DNA from 3 places in the Pedobacter sp. KBS0701 genome. Region 1 is predicted to be linked to each of the others. Evidence: riboswitches for the same ligand, from Rfam matches in the RefSeq annotation. Region 1 holds a riboswitch; each other region holds the start of a gene.

What was found. Region 1 has a riboswitch for cobalamin ahead of metE (5-methyltetrahydropteroyltriglutamate--homocysteine S-methyltransferase). Riboswitches for the same ligand answer to the same signal wherever they lie in the genome.
Region 2: another riboswitch for cobalamin. It lies ahead of FFJ24_RS10975 (TonB-dependent siderophore receptor); the one in region 1 lies ahead of metE (5-methyltetrahydropteroyltriglutamate--homocysteine S-methyltransferase).
Region 3: another riboswitch for cobalamin. It lies ahead of FFJ24_RS10960 (TonB-dependent siderophore receptor); the one in region 1 lies ahead of metE (5-methyltetrahydropteroyltriglutamate--homocysteine S-methyltransferase).

The regions. Positions count from the first base shown of each region.
Region 1 is NZ_CP042171.1:5,403,898-5,407,182, forward strand. Features, by position in the region: gene FFJ24_RS21895 (M14 metallopeptidase family protein) at 1-956, opposite strand, end outside; cobalamin riboswitch at 1,084-1,290, shown strand; gene metE (5-methyltetrahydropteroyltriglutamate--homocysteine S-methyltransferase) at 1,486-3,285, shown strand, end outside.
Region 2 is NZ_CP042171.1:2,733,262-2,736,546, reverse strand. Features, by position in the region: gene FFJ24_RS10980 (serine hydrolase) at 80-1,315, opposite strand; cobalamin riboswitch at 1,402-1,597, shown strand; gene FFJ24_RS10975 (TonB-dependent siderophore receptor) at 1,692-3,285, shown strand, end outside.
Region 3 is NZ_CP042171.1:2,728,961-2,732,245, forward strand. Features, by position in the region: gene FFJ24_RS10960 (TonB-dependent siderophore receptor) at 1-1,219, opposite strand, end outside; cobalamin riboswitch at 1,315-1,508, opposite strand; gene FFJ24_RS10965 (PKD domain-containing protein) at 1,599-2,720, opposite strand; gene FFJ24_RS10970 (YncE family protein) at 2,739-3,285, opposite strand, start outside.

The sequences.
Region 1 (3,285 bases):
ATTTCGGTCAAAAGTCCAACCATGTTATGAAAATAAGTGGTGGTCCTTAATCCGCCATTGTACCAGGTAGAATAAACCGATCCTCCCCGCTGCGTATAACCCGGCTTGTTTTCTACGTTCATCCTGTTGTGCATGGCCGCACCAACTGCATCCAAACTGGTTAATATGATGGGATCGAAAACATAATTAAATGGGTCGCGGTAGGGCGGACCAGCAACAACCGTTCCCGCCGGACCAGCCTGATGGTGGTTATACATAATCTGAGGGATCCACTCTACAAAAAGCTGACGACCGATATTTTGTGTTTCTTTAAGGTTTAACATAAAGAAATCACGGTTATTATCATGCCCGGCATATTTCTCGTACAAAACAGGAAGTCCTGAGGTTGTTCTTTTTTTTGGATCTTTATCCCTCATGTACCAATTGCTCACCAGCTCCTGCCCATCCGGATTAGCATGTGTAAATAAGATGATTACATTATCTAAAATGCGTAAGGTCTCCGCATCTTTTCTTGAAGCAAATTCGTATACTGTTTCGATCAATTGATGGGCACCAACTACCTCGTTTGCATGAAGGCCTCCGTCTATCCAAACGACTGCTTTTCCTTCCTGTGCAAATGCTTTTGCCTGCTCAGGAGTAATTTCAGCATGGGCCAGTTGTTGTGAAATTTCTTTATAACGATCTAATTTTTTCAGGTTTTCAGGTGAAGAAACAATCAACATATATTGACTTCTGCCTTCTTCGGTTTTACCGATATCAACCAGTTTAACACGGTTAGAAGCTGCCGCAAGCTTTTTAAAGTAGGCTTCTGTTTGGGTATAATTGGCCAATTGATAATCGTCGCCGATATCAAAACCGAAATGAGATTTTGGCGTTGGTACCTCCTGCGCCAGCACTGCATAGCTATTTATCATTAAAAAAGCAATGCAAAGCCCTTTAAAGGAGTTTTTTATCATAATAAGTAGTTTAGTTAGGTAACCAAATATAATAGAGAATCGGCACCTAAAATGGCTTGCTGTAAATTTGTTACAAGTTTCAAATCCTAATCCATACATTTGTACTGATGTAAGTTCTTAACTTTATTTTTCATCAACCGATACAGGTTCCCGGAATTACACCCGGGATTAATAGGGAATCGTGTGCAAATCACGAGCTGTCGCGCAACTGTAAATTCTGTCTTTTACCAAAAAGACAACGGTCTTATCATTCATGCCACTGTACCATTTAGGTATGGGAAGGCGATAAGATCGGGAATAAGTCAGGAGACCTGCCTATATTGAATTGACGGTACTTTCGCGTTATAAAGTAATTGGTCAGGTCTGATTGTACACCATAAAATTAAAATTTTATATGCTTGCTTTAAGCTTTTTGCTGATAAGCGGGCAGGCTGTGCCATAACCTTTCCTTTATATTTTTTACGGAGAAGTATTCAAAAAATACAGTTCTGAGCTTTTAAACGATTTATTTACTTAATCTTTAAAAGAGATGCTAACGCAAAATCTGGGCTATCCGCGAATAGGTAGTCAACGAGAATTAAAGAAAATCTGCGAAAATTACTGGGCAGATAAAACGGGGTACAAAAATGTACTTCAGGTGGGCAAAAACATTCGCCACGAAAACTGGAAACTTCAAAAAGAAGCCGGCATTGATGTGATTCCATCAAACGATTTTTCTTTTTACGACCACGTACTCGATCATTCCTTAACTTTTGGGGCCATCCCGAAAAGGTATAACGAAGTGATCCTAAAAAAAGGGAATGAAGAGCTTGATCTTTATTTCGCCATGGCAAGGGGCTACCAAAAAGAAGGATTGGATGTGGTAGCAATGGAAATGACCAAATGGTTCGATACCAATTACCATTATATTGTACCGGAGTTTTATAAAGATCAGCCTTTTAAACTTTTCTCAACCAAAATTATCGATGAGTTTTACGAGGCGAAACAACTGGGTATTATTACCAAACCTGTTCTAATTGGTCCTGTTTCCTATCTCTTATTGGGCAAGGAAAAAGAAGCCGGATTTGAAAAGATCGACCTGATTAAAAACCTGCTTCCGGTTTATATCGAGATTTTATCTCGCTTAGATGCTTTGGATGTAGAATATATTCAGTTTGATGAGCCGTTTTTGACATTAGATTTAACTGAAAAAGACAAAAAAGCTTATGAGTATGTTTATAAGGAAATTAGAAAAGCTTTCCCAAGGTTAAAGATCGTTTTAGCGACTTATTTCGAAGGTTTAGGCAACAATCTTGCTTTAACTACTTCATTGCCTGTAAATGTTTTACATATCGATCTGGTACGTGCAGAAGATCAGTTAAACGACGTTTTAGCTTCTTTAAAAAACGAAACCATTCTTTCTTTAGGTTTGGTAGACGGACGAAATATCTGGAAAAACGATTTCGAAAAATCTGTTTCCATCATCAATCAGGCGGTAGAAAAACGAGGATTGGATAAAGTATGGATTGCACCATCCTGCTCATTAATCCACTCACCGGTTGATCTGGATAATGAAACCAATGAGAAAAATTTATCGGCAGAAATTAAAGAATGGCTGGCCTATGCGAAACAAAAAGTTGCAGAGTTGGCAACCTTAAAAAAACTGATCAACAACGAAAGCCCTGCATCTACCCTGCAAAAACTCGAAGAAAATAAGATTGCAATTGCTAACCGGAAAGTTTCTAAAATCATCCATAATCCGGCAGTAAAAGAGCGCGTGTTGGCTTTAAAGGAGCAGGATGCAGAACGTTTGAGTCCATTTTCTGCCAGAAAAATCAAACAACAGGAGCTTAATCTACCCTTTTATGCCACTACAACAATTGGATCATTCCCACAAACAGCAGAAGTAAGAAGCTGGAGAGCTAAGCTTAAAAACGGAACTTTTACTGTTGAAGAATATGATAATCTAATTGCCCAGGAGACCAAAAACGCGGTAAAATGGCAGGAAGAAATCGATCTGGATGTACTCGTACATGGTGAGTTTGAACGGAACGACATGGTTGAATACTTTGGTGAGCAATTAGACGGTTTCGCTTTCTCTAAAAACGGTTGGGTGCAGAGTTATGGATCACGCTGTGTAAAACCGCCGATCATTTTTGGTGATGTTTCGCGCCCTGAACCTATGACGGTGAAGTGGACCGCTTACGCGCAATCGCTTACCTCAAGATACATGAAAGGCATGTTAACGGGTCCGGTAACTATTTTACAGTGGTCGTTTGTACGTAACGATCAGCCCCGTTCTGAAACCTGTACACAAATTGCATTGGCCATCCGCGATGAAGTTTGCGAC
Region 2 (3,285 bases), 2.7 Mb from region 1:
ATATTATTTTTTAATTAATGTATAGTTTTTTATACAATTAATACGCTATAAAACTGAAAAGGGCTGAAAGGTTTTGGTCTCAGTAGGAATAATCGAGTTTGAATTTGCTCAGATCTGGTTGGTGCATTTTCTTTCGGTTTAATTCCACTTCATAAATGCTTTTGCCCAGATTTTTCATAAAGGGAAAACATACTGTATCGTAGTCATATTTATTGTCGTTAAATATGCCATCTTCATTACTCTGTATAACTGCAGCTAAAAAATACTCAATTCCGTTTTTAAAGTCAATAAAATAAGAGTTGTCGATAATGTAGCCATAGCTATCGCCATATTTATTAAAAATCCTGATGTTTGAATCTGGTGTTACCTGCTCTCTTCCATAATACAACATCTTGGCATAAGTTGTCCAAAATGCTTCAGGATCATCGCTTTCTGTTGGATATTTGCTCATGTAAGTATAATTCAGCTTATAATCTTCTGTAGTCAGGTTAAATCTTTCATTGGTTGGAAAAGCTTCAGGAAAGATCAGTTTCTGCATTAGTTTTTGCTGATCGTTTACGGCAAAGGCATTTTTTCCTGCCAGATTAAATGGTTTATTCACTAGTTTATCGGCACTGTCCAAATAGCCTTTACCCATTACCAGATTGGTCAATTTCAATTCATATTCTTTTGGGTCGTATTGCGCAGGTTGATCATATACTAATTTGTCACCATTATAAAACTTAATGGGATTGCTGTGTTTGGCCGATTCTCCTGCATCGCCAATAGCCAATCGGTTAAGTATCCGGCTATCGTTTAAGCCGTTTGCTTTTAATTTTTCGTTGATCTCTGCCCGGCCAATAAATTCAAACAAACGGTTAAAGGCATCATTATCACTGGTGAGCAAAATCTTTTTAATATAGTGTTCTATTGAGGGAAGCCTATTTTTAGCACTCGTGTCTGTTAAAACTTTCGTTTGTCCTTTAAATGAACTATCAGTAATCATCGTGCTCTTTGCCGTTAAGCCTTTACTTTTTAGGAGGTTTACTTTCTCTAATGCAAAAATGACTGCAGCAAGCTTAACCGTACTGGCCGGGTAAAAATAATGGTGAGGATCTAAATTATAGCTAAATGTTTTAAATGTGGGTATATTCTTTGCATCGCGGTTAACCTGGCTATAAAGAATCTGAATCTGGTTTTTACCAGGATGGTTAAGTACAGCCGTAAAAAGTTCAGGCTTGCTCTCCATTAGCTTTTTCAGAAAAAGCGTATCGGTTTTTTGCGCCATAACAGATAAGCAGATCATTGATAATGCAAGGGTTAAAATCCTTTTCATGGTCGAAAAATTTTATTTCTAATTTAACTTTTTATACTAGAAATACCGTTTTCCATTCATCTATTTTACATGTTGGTTAATTTTGTTACTTTTGCAGCGCTTTTGGTTTCCGGTTCTACACCCGGAATTAAAAGGGAATACAGTGTAAATCTGTAACTGTCCCGCAGCTGTAAGCTCCTTAACGGATTTCCAATCAATTTGTCACTGGCCCGATACATCGGGATGGGAAGACAGGAAAACCGGGAGTAAGTCAGAAGACCTGCCTTAGCATTATATTTCATAGCTTTCGGGGATTGAAGCTAGGGGTGAGGTACTTACGTTTTTCGTATTTTCATTTCTTTTCTATCTGTTGGCTGTGGGTTAAACTCACAATCAAATGATTAAAATTAAAGGTGTTTTATTAAACATCGGGTTTTATTTTGCTTTTGCATTCATATTGAGTATTGGCATTTTTTTGCCCGGTATTTCGGTAGCACAAATAGATACTGCAAAGGCCAATCAACTTCAGGAAGTTAAAATAACTGAATATAAAAATTCAAGGGTTAACTTATCACCAACTCCGGTACAAATCCTTATCGGATCGGAATTAAAACGCTTAAACAGCCTGTCGGTTGCTGATGCCATACGTTATTTTGCGGGCGTACAATTAAAAGATTACGGAGGTATTGGTGGTTTAAAAACCATTAATATTAGGAGCATGGGCAGTAACCATACGGCTGTATTTTACGATGGTATTCAGTTGGGTAATGCCCAAAACGGGCAGGTAGATTTAGGCAGATTTTCGTTAGATAATCTGGAAGAAATTGCCGTTTACGTTGGTCAGAAGCCCGAGTTACTGATGCCGGCCAGAGGTTTTGCAGCAGCAAGTGCACTTTATCTCAAAACTGCGCAACCTATTTTTAGTTCCGGGAAAAAGTATGGTTTTGGCGCTAGTTTTAAAACAGGTTCGTTTGGATTAATTAATCCCAATCTCAGTTATAAACAAAAAATCAGCAATAAAATCTCCTTCCTTATAGATGTGAGCTATTTAGAATCGAACGGGAAATATAGGTTCAGGTATAAAGAACTGGCTTATGATACGACCATTATCCGGAACAATAGCGATGTTAAATCGGCAAGAGCAGAAGCTACTTTGTTTGGATTATTACCTGATAGCAGTAAATGGAGCATTAAACTATATAACTACAATTCGGCCCGCGGACTGCCCGGAGCTATTGTTTCGAACAGGTTTACCTTTACGCAACGCCAATGGGATGATAATAGTTTTGTTCAGGCTTCGTACCAAAATAAAAAAAGTGCACGCTACAATTTTATGTTCAACACGAAATATGCGTACAGTTTTATGCGTTACCTCGATCCGGAATTTAAAATACAAAATGGCTTTTTGGATAACCGCTATACCGAAACCGAATGGTACATTTCTGCAGCCAATCTGTATAAAATATCGAAAATCTGGGAGCTTTCCCTCGCCACAGACTACAGTTTACAAAGACTGAATGCCAATTTATACGATTTTGCTTATCCAAGCCGCAATACTGGTTTGGTGGTGTTGGCTAGTGCCATAAATTTAAACAGCTTAATCATTCAGGGCAATATTTTGACAACCCTGATTGCAGAGCAAGTTAAGAATGGCGATCAGTCTGCCAACAGGCAAGAATATACACCGAGTTTAATGGCCTCGTGGCAACCTCTTCAAACCAAAGATTTCAGAATTCGCAGTTTTTACAAATCTATTTTCCGCATGCCAACTTTTAACGATCTGTACTATACATTTATTGGCAATACCAAACTCAAACCAGAATATACCAACCAGTACGATTTAGGTTTTACTTACGGACATACATCAAATGGTAAACGTTTGGCTTATTTATCTATTCAGGCTGATGCCTACTACAATCTGGTAAAAGATAAAATTGTGGCCATTCCGGGTAATAATTTAGGCCGGTGGACGATGGTTAACCTCGATCGCG
Region 3 (3,285 bases), 2.7 Mb from region 1:
TGATGTTGACGCTTGGGGTAATCGAATAAGTAGAGTTTTCGCCATATTGATCATGTTTGTTGTAACGTCCGCCTACTTCGAGGTTAAAAATGCTTAGATCATGTAAAAACAATGATCCGTAAGCGGCGAAGATATTGGTTGTTGGGTTTTTGGTATCAGTAACCAATTTCATTTTTCTGTTGTCGATACCCACCAATAAATCCAATTTATTACCCAGTTTCTGGTTGTAGAATAGATCAACCACATTAAGTTTACCGAAGTTTAAAAAATTACTTGGAAAACCTGCATAACTAGACTTTACATCGTTCGAGTTGCTTTCGTGGCTATAATTTAGCGTTATTTTACCATTGTTGAATTTGTATTCTGAATTAAAGCCTGCACTAAACTGTTTCAAAATAGAACTATTGGAATGTAAACCATCAGTAAATCCATCCTGATCTATTTTATAATCGCCATAGAAATAACGCAGAAAAGGATTAACGGAGAAATGTTCGTCGAGTTTGATCCCGAAATTCGCGTTTAAACCATCAGTTTTAAAACCATCTTTATCAAATATAGCTGCACTTCCTGGCGGTACTGCAGCTTCAGAAATTCCATCGGTTTTCAAATGGGTATAATTGATGTTGTATGAAAAACCTTCCACACCACCATTTAAGCCGATCGTTCCTTTGTAAGTTTCGAAGCTTCCGGCGCTGGCTACACCGTAAATGGTATTTCCTTTAGGTCCGCCCTTTTTAGTGATGATATTGATTACGCCTGCAACGGCATCAGATCCGTAAATGGTAGACTGGCCACCTTTTAAGATTTCGATATGATCAATCTGATCGATTGAGAAAAGACGTAGATCGAACGTTCCGCTAATACTTGCGGGATCGTTCTGTACGATACCATCGATAAGAACCAGGGTGTAACCACCAAGTGCGCCCCTTATAAATATACTTTTGTCCTTGCCCTGGTTACTATTCCCCCCACTGATAACAATACCAGCCTGCTCGCTCAATAGATCAGGTAATGACTTGCCATTGCTGCGACCTAATACTTCGCGGCTGATAATGGTTACCACTTTACCTGTTTGCGATTGTTTCTGATCGTTTTTGGTCGCAGAAATTACAACATCTTTAAGCTGCAAACTGTCTTGAGTTTGAGCATTAGCCAACTGGCCAATCATTAACTGCGCTAGCCCTAAACTGGCTACAGTTAGCATTCTTTTTTTGTTCATTTGATTGTGGTTTTGCCCACAGCCAACAGATAGAAAAGGAAATGAAAATACGAACAACGTTAATATCTCAATCCTAGCTTCAATCCCCGAAAGCTATGAAATTAAATACTAAAGGCAGGTCTTCTGACTTACTCCAGGTTTTTCTGTCTTCCCGCTCAGTAGTTAATTGGGCAGTGACTTAAGAATTGAAAAACGTTACAGAGCTTACAGCTGCGGGACAGTTACAGATTTACACTGTATTCCCTTTTAATCCCGGTGTAAGCCGGGAACCAAAAGTGCCGCAAAGGTAATAAAAAGAGTACAACAAATGTAAATGATAAAGGCCTGCACTAGGCAGACCTTTACATTGGGATGTTATTTATAGGTAGATAGTTAAAATTTATTTAATCCCTAAATCAACCGCACCTTTAACTTCGGTAGAAATTTCGCCTAAACTACCTGCATCGGCATTTTGTCCGGTGTAAATTTTCACGAAATCGATTGTTTTTAGATCCACTTTACTTCCATTTTTATCAACTGCCCATGATAAGTCGAAGCTGTTATATGAGTTGGTTTTGTAATCATCGCCTGTAGAATAGCTATCGGTATAACCCCAGTCAAAAGGAGAACTGATTATAATGCTACCTACTTTACCTGTTGATGGCGATAGCAAAGTTCCTTTGAAGGTTATATTTTCCTGATTTGCAGCAAATTCAGGGTAAAAATTATGCTTATGGAAATTGTTAACCTTTATTTCGCCACTATTTCCCTGGTTATCTTTCCAGGTTACATTGGCAAATGTTTTAGGATTAGTGTAGGTAATTTCATAATTTTTAATGGTGCTCGTTTTGGCATACTCGCTTCCAGCCAGTTCATACCATTCATCGTCGGCAAGGCCATTACCATTGCTATCCTGACTAACCATTACAATGCCAGGCTCTGAAAAATGATATGGTGCACCTGATGGATTACCATAAATGGCCAGATCGTTACCTGTGTTATTCACTACTGAATGATCAAAGCCAAAAATAATGTAGCCACCAAATCCTCCTAAAGAGATCAGATTAGTGGTGCTTCCAATTAATTTCTGTGCCTGTTCTGGTTTACCCAATGTTTCGTTCACAAACTGCCCCGGTGCAGGTAGATAATCTAATATCCGGCTAATAAATTTGCTGCTGGTTGGGGTAATCTCCACCACAGGAACCGGAACAGTAATGGTATAGGTGTGTGTAAATTCGCCAGCCTCGTTGTAACCTTTATATGCTAAAATATAGGTACCAGCTTTAGCGGCCGTAAAGTTAAAGATATATACAGTGCTTACTACTTTACCATCTAATTTCCATTCATGCTGAAAAGCTTTTCCGTTATTTGTACCTGCACTAAAAGTGGTTCCTACGGCTACTTTAGCCTGCACAGCATCTGCCTTAATCAGTAGATTTACATCAGGAGCCATTTGCTTATCTTTTTTGCAACTAAATAGGAACAGGCAGAAAAGCAAGGCGTAACTTATTGATTTTTTCATTTTGTGTGTTTTTGTATGTTATTTAAATAAGAATGTAATGTGTGCCGGAATGTCGCCAGTGGTAAATGTAAACTTCTTTTTCCCTGCTTTATCAAAACAGTAAATGGTGCCGGGTGTAACATAATCTCTGGCATCGGTCACAAAAACATCCCCCGAGGTAGGATCTACAGCAATACCGTAAGGAAGCGTAATCGAAGCCTCTGTGCCATCGGCGATAAAATTATTGCTCGCAACCGTTTCATCTTTTACGTTAAGTTTTACGTATGTTGACTTTGAAGTACTGTAGCTGTAAGAAAAAAGGTAGGCATCATCTTCATTAATCCAAAAATCGCTTACCGGAATATTGAAGTTCTTTTTAACGGCATCAGTCTTAGTATCGATTACATACAGAGAAGAGGCTACATCTGCATAATCACCTCTTGAGGTTACATAAACATCGCCATATTTATCGGCTTTTAAGTGGTGCAGATTAATGGCTACATCAATCTTCTTTATTTCGGTATTGGTAGTTAAATCAATTACCGATACCGTTCTGTCGTAATTTGGATAGTTATAACCGCCCGAG